3 regions of the Neobacillus canaveralius genome follow, and region 2 is predicted to be linked to each of the others. Evidence: riboswitches for the same ligand, from Rfam matches in the RefSeq annotation. Region 2 holds a riboswitch; each other region holds the start of a gene.
What was found. A riboswitch is a leader RNA that binds a small molecule or an ion and turns the genes downstream of it on or off. The one in region 2 is predicted to bind thiamine pyrophosphate.

Region 1 (2,205 bases), 290 kb from region 2:
AAAAGTCTTTAAATCCGCCTGAATACCTGCACCACCGCCGCTATCAGAACCAGCAATCGTTAATGCTTTTTTCATTATGCCCACTCCCTATAGTTGTTTGTATAACGCGAATTGATGTATATCCTCAGAAGAAACGAGTGATAGTTGATTTAAAAAATCAATTTGAAAACTGCCAGGTCCCATTTCACCGACCTTTTCGAATGCTTTTTCTGCTGCAATACCATAAAAGGTTAACGCCGATAATCCAGCAAGCAGTAGGTCCTTTTCCACTCCTGCGAAGGCTCCAATTACAGAGGTTAGGAGACAGCCAGTTCCTGTTACTTTTGTTAACAGAGGATGACCATTCGAAACCAAGTACGTCGTCTTCCCATCTGTCAGCACATCGTCTTTTCCAGTAATCACAATTGTGGTATTCAACTTTTGTGCCGCGGTTACGGCCAATGTGACATTACTTCCTTGATGTCCACCACCATCCACTCCCTTAATCTCCCACTTTTCCCCCAGAACATTGGCGACTTCAGCAGCATTTCCGCGAATAACAGATACTTTTACTTCTTCGATTATTTTTTGTGCCATTTCCGTGCGGAACAGCGTAGCACCGGCTCCAACTGGGTCAAAGATCACCGGGATCCCTAGCTCATTAGCTGTTTTTCCAGCTAAGATCATCGAGCTCACCACGTCCTTGTTTAATGTTCCGATATTCAGAACAAGAGCACGTGAAATTCTTACCATATCCGCTACTTCTTCTGGAGCATAAGCCATTACGGGTGAAGCCCCAAGTGCTAAAAGACCATTTGCGGTAAAATTGGTGACGACCACATTTGTAATATTATGTACGAGCGGATTTTCTTCTCTTACCCTTTGTAAAATAGAACTAAAATCGTGATGATTCATCACAACACCCCCATCTTTATTCAATGACCCTATTAGTCTTCTAAACATAAAAAAGCCAGATCCATCAAAATAGGACCTGGCGTAATAGTTAGAGAAAAAGGTAATTTCACATGGCTACTTTCCTACGCTGGTATAATCCAGATCAGGTCCGAAGGGTTAAAAAACGTAAAGTTTTTCTCTCAGCCCCAAATTCAGAGCACCCCTAGTAGTTAAATCGTATTAAGTTATTTTCTATGTTAGTCTACTGGTTACCATATGTAAAGTATTTTATACCGATATTATTTAGCTAGAATCTTTAAATAAGATGTTGTGTCCTTGATCGAGTAACCAGCAAAAGTAAAATAAGCGGAATATTTCCGTTTATTTATCAGTTCGGGTGCATAACCTGATCACCCAACCGATAAGTGCGGATCCTAATAAATAAAGAAAAAGACGTATGCCAATTCATACGTCAATTCTTGTGTCTTTTAATAAGCTTTTACCAAGATTTTTTAAATTTCACTGCGCTTCCACCTGTTTTGGCGGACTTATATGCAGCTTCTGCAATTCCGACAACCGTTAGGGCAGTATCAATATCAAATCCAGGTAAATACTGATCCTTGTTGGACTCATCTAGAACAAAGTCAATAAATAAGTTTATTGGAACTAAACCATCCGATGCATACACAGTCGGATCAATTAAATTCATTCCTGTTTCCATCCCCGAAATATGTTTTGAATTTAGATAAACAGATTCTTTACCTTCCACTCCTAAGACTACTAGGATACCATCTGTTCCGATTACTTCTAATGAATTTTCCATTATGCTTGTAACCATATTCGTATGCGCCGTACCGATAGCATTATTTTCAAACTCCAGCATGATTGTTGCACTATCTTCCACTTCTCTATCTGTCCAGTTTTCCATAAAAGACGAAACTTTCGTTGGTGTTCCTGCCAGATAAGTAAGCATAGACATACCATGTACCCCTAGGTCAATTAAGGCCCCGCCTCCTGCTACATCTTTGTCATACCAGGTTTCAGGCAGATTATTCGTTTTGGCCATGCCATGTGCGCGCCTAAAATTAATGGCAACAATATCACCAAGACTTCCTTCGTCAACCAATTTCTTTGCATATTGATAGGATCCAATAGGCAAGGATTCATGTGAGACTACTAGTTTTACACCATTTTCTTCTATTGCCTTTTTTACACTTAAACCATCTTTAACAGTAGGGGTTACTACCTTGTCTGTGAAAACATGCTTATTTGCATTTGCAGCGCGAACGATAAGATCTTTGTGTAAATTAGTTTCGGCTTCAATCATAACCG
Region 2 (2,205 bases):
AATTGAAGGGTCTTTCCATGATAGAAAAAATATAGGGAAAAACTGAAAAGAATAATGCCAAATTGGATCAATATCCCGATTAACACGGTTTCTTCTTCACCGGGAGTACTTATCATTGCCCAAAGTATATAACTGGCTAGAACGATACATGAAAGAAGGGCAACCATGAATGTGTATCTCTTTTTATAAGATAATAGCTGTTCATTTTTTATGTGCTTTTCTGGGACGGTGACGCCAAAGATAATCGTCCGTTTTACTAAAAAGGGAATAGCTGTCTGGATACCAACCAGGATGAGGGAGATAAAAAGAAAAATGGCTAATGTCATATAAGTTCCTCCTTTGTTTTAGTTCTTTTTAAAGTCATTAATAATGGCGGCAACAAGCTCCTGAATTTGCTTTTCAGACATTCCGACCACAAGTGCTTCTGCAATGAGTGGCTGATATTCATTTTTTAGTCGATCGAAAGAGGATTCATTGAAATCTTGAGGATAAGAGATAATCGCGCCCGATTTCGGAACAATCTTGATGATTCCTTTTTTCTCTAATAGGTGATAGCTTTTGTTAACAGTATGCATGTTAACACCAAGGTCAGATGCAAAAGCCCTCACTGAAGGCAGCGTTTGACCTGGTTGAATCAAACCTCGAGCGATTCCTTCGACAATTTGATTGGATATTTGCTCATAAATAGGAATGTCAGAGTCGGGTTCAATTCTAATCATCATCTTCTTTCTCCTCCACATCTGTTCTACATTTATTATAACACATCTGTTCTATATAAACTAGAACAAAAGAAATAGTATTTTAATTTGCGAATAAAATAGAATCGAATTCACTTGAAACATTCCAATTATTGTATTAGAATTACGGTTGTACTCAGAATAATCAAATAAACTGAATAATTCAATTGCTAGGGGATCCCTTGATAAGGGCTGAGAATAAAGTAGTTACTTTTAAACCCTCAAAACCTGAACAGGTTAGAACCTGCGTAGGAAAGTAGAGAATGTGTTTGTACTTGTTTGCATGTGAACAAATTTCAAACCAAACCACTTTTCTATTTAGGAAAGTGGTTTTTTTATTGAAAAAAATGCTGATAGAATTGATACTTTATGATTTTTTAAGGAGGTGTCTAAGGTTTTTAATTGGATTTAAGGAGAGATAAACGTGAAGCTAATAGCAGTAACAGATGATAGGCAATCAGTACGTGATTTAGCATCTAAAATCATTGGGTTAATAGAAAGAATAGATTTTGTCCAAATACGCGAAAAAACAAAAACAGCTCATGAAATCATCACTTTGCTCCAATATATGGAGGAGGGTGGTGTTGATAAAGATAAAATCATCCTAAATGACCGTTTGGATATTGCTTTGTTAATGGGTATCCAAAGAGTTCACTTACCAGAAAAAGGTCTCCCTGTAAAAATGGTTAAACAAAATTTTCCTCAAATAAGGGTTGGACGCTCTGTTCATTCTTATGAGGGAGCAAAGAAAGCGGAAAGAGATGGCGCGGACTATTGTTTATATGGTCATTGCTTTGAGACGTATAGTAAAAAAGGAAAGAATCCAAATGGCATTCAGCCTATTCTTAAAATCAAAGAGGAGCTAAGAATCCCTGTTTATGCTATTGGTGGAATTACATTGAATAAAATAGACACATTGCAACAAGTGAAAGCAGATGGTATAGCGGTGATGTCAGGAATTTTTTTCGCAGAAGATCCATTTTTTTCAACAAAAAAGTATTATGAGGCGATAAAACATGAATCAAAAATTTGATGTAGCCATAATTGGAGGCGGAATAATTGGTTGCTCAATTGCTTACTATTTAGCAAAGGAAAAGATGAATGTAGCATTGTTTGAAGGCAATCAAATAGGTTCGAAATCGACAAGTGCTGCAGGTGGTATGCTTGGTGCTCACTCTGAATGTGACGGGGATATTGATGTGTTTTTCCATTTTGCAAGAAGCAGTCAGAATGCCTACTTCCAACTTAAGGATGAATTAAATCATATGAGCGGTTTCAATATAGGGTACAGAAAAGGGGGGATTTTAAAGCTTGCTTATAATGAACCTGATGCATTTGGGCTTCGCTCCATCTTATCCCAACCGACTGTAAAATGGCTCGATAAAGAGGCAGTATGGGAGATGGAACCAGATGTTTCTTCCAATCTATTAGGAGCAGCCTACATTGAAGAAGATGTCAATGTTATGCC
Region 3 (2,205 bases), 290 kb from region 2:
AACTCCGTCATACCATACATGTTGATACAATCCTTTCTTGGAACACCTAGTACGCTCGATAACTCCTGGTAAAAATCATCCAGTTCCCATTCTTTTGACTGATTCTTAAATCCACCAGTATCTAAGATCTTACTTCTAGGCGGCAATTGAAAGCGGCGACCCGCTTTTTCTAGTTCTGTAAACAGATGAACAAAACTAAATGAAGCCCCTAACAATGCATAAGGCTCACCTGAATGTTCAGCATGTTCCAATTCTTGAATCAACCTTTTAATGTCAATCCCATTTTCACCTAATAGATAGTGACTCTCCTCTGTACCAAACTCCTGTTTAGCAAGGTTTAAATAACGAGCCAATGAGGAATTAGGCATTTCTTCCTCAGTCGGGAACAGAATGCCCATGCGGATTTTTTCCGTTTCTTTCATAAACCGCTGTTTAAAATAGGTTTTCATTGATAGATTCCATACTTGTAAGGTCGGATGATAGTGCTTCCCCTTGACACCTTGTGTGGTACCGCTTGTCATAAAATACCTTTCTGCTTGTTCTGGAGGCGTACAGGTTAATGCTACTTCCTTAAAAGCGTTAATTGGCACCGCGGGAATATCCTTCCATGATTTCACAGTCCGGATGGTTTTGCCTTTTTGCTGACAGTACTTCCGATATGGAAGGTTATTTGTGAACTGATAGGCAAATAATTGCAAGGCATTTTGATTAAATTCACCTTCTGAAAGTGAATCTGATTGCAGAATAGTAAGTAGTTGGTCTATGATTTGCTGCTGTTCCATGGTGATACTTCCTTTCTATTTCAATGTTGTTCCGTTTGGAGTAAATACAGCAACCTTCTTTTTTAAAAAGACTGATAGGATAATGGCCCCAATCAGTGCACCCGCAATCGAGCTGAATATAAATAACGGAATAAAGCCAAACACTGCTGCTTCCTGCCCCATTAATAGAGTGGCGATTGGGTAGCAGAGAATCGCGCCAAGAATGCCCGTTCCAATAACCTCACCGAAAAAGGCCATATAAATCTTTCTTGTTTTCATAAAAAGAAGCCCGGCCAACAAGGCACCCACCATACTGCCTGGAAATGCAAAGACTGATCCAGTTCCCATGATATTGCGCAGGATTGAGACACAAAGTGCCTGCGCAACAGCATAAACAGGTCCAAGTAGGACGGCAGACAAAACATTCAAGAAATGCTGAATCGGAAACACTTTAGTGAACCCAACCGGAATAAACAATAAATTACTCGAGAGTGTGCCAATCGCAATCATCATCGCTGTTAATGTGAGTTTGTGTGTTTTTCTCATAAAAAAAAGCCCTCCAAGTTTTTAATGAGCACTGGGGGATTACCGTTTTAAATACTACCATTATGGTTCACAGTTAATGGATGTATCATTCACTTCCCTACGCTGGTACTACCCAGATCAGGTTCAGGGGTTTAAGACCTTTACAAGTCTAATCTCAGCCAGTTTCGGCTCCCCCAGTGCTAGTATGAAATTTTAATAGAAATTGTTCCGATGTTAAATTACTTAATTCTTACACGATACGGTTTCGAGTATTGCTTATCGTTACCGCAAACCACATATATTTGCTTTAGGGCACGAATAAAGTTTTTTCAACTTTACCAACATAAATCCATGAATCTTGATAGATCAAGACCTTTGATTTAAGACACTTTTTCTTAAATGTTCAGCTGCTTTTGTAACAGATTCTGCATGGCTAATCGCGGTAATGACTGATACTCCATCCGCTCCAGCTTGGATAACAGATCCTGCGTTTTCCGCAGTTATTCCGCCAATTCCCACAATCGGAATATATACTTCTCTGTCTCGCAATTCCTCAATTAACTTGGTCCCGTTTGAAGGTTTGGCGTCTTCTTTTGTTTTTGTCGGAAAAACGGGTCCGATTCCAAAATAATCGGCTCCTCCCTCTAATGCAGTCATTGCCTCTTCGTAACTATGTACTGAAACTCCAATGATTTTATCATGGCCAACCTTCTTTCTGACTTCCCCTACCGGATCATCTTCCTGCCCGATATGAACTCCGTCCGAGTTGAGTGCAATAGCCAAATTAATATCGTCATTGATAATAAAGGATATTTGCTGCTCCCTGCAAATTTGCTGAAGTTCCTTGGCCAGTTCAACCTTTGCATCCCCTGTTAAAGCCCCGATACCTTTTTCACGGAATTGAAAAAGAGTTATTCCC

Region 1: linked by a shared signal. The riboswitch ahead of thiM (hydroxyethylthiazole kinase) and the one ahead of ABC255_RS17610 (thiamine phosphate synthase) in region 2 are both predicted to bind thiamine pyrophosphate.
Region 3: linked by a shared signal. The riboswitch ahead of thiW (energy coupling factor transporter S component ThiW) and the one ahead of ABC255_RS17610 (thiamine phosphate synthase) in region 2 are both predicted to bind thiamine pyrophosphate.

What each region holds. Positions count from the first base shown of each region.
Region 1 is NZ_JBDFLL010000001.1:3,224,162-3,226,366, forward strand. Features, by position in the region: gene thiD (bifunctional hydroxymethylpyrimidine kinase/phosphomethylpyrimidine kinase) at 1-75, opposite strand, end outside; gene thiM (hydroxyethylthiazole kinase) at 88-894, opposite strand; TPP riboswitch at 997-1,108, opposite strand; gene ABC255_RS16200 (Gfo/Idh/MocA family protein) at 1,373-2,205, opposite strand, start outside.
Region 2 is NZ_JBDFLL010000001.1:3,511,326-3,513,530, reverse strand. Features, by position in the region: gene ABC255_RS17620 (DUF1648 domain-containing protein) at 1-326, opposite strand, end outside; gene ABC255_RS17615 (GntR family transcriptional regulator) at 345-722, opposite strand; TPP riboswitch at 900-1,009, shown strand; gene ABC255_RS17610 (thiamine phosphate synthase) at 1,162-1,770, shown strand; gene thiO (glycine oxidase ThiO) at 1,754-2,205, shown strand, end outside.
Region 3 is NZ_JBDFLL010000001.1:3,221,104-3,223,308, forward strand. Features, by position in the region: gene ABC255_RS16175 (LuxE/PaaK family acyltransferase) at 1-782, opposite strand, end outside; gene thiW (energy coupling factor transporter S component ThiW) at 798-1,307, opposite strand; TPP riboswitch at 1,385-1,492, opposite strand; gene thiE (thiamine phosphate synthase) at 1,653-2,205, opposite strand, start outside.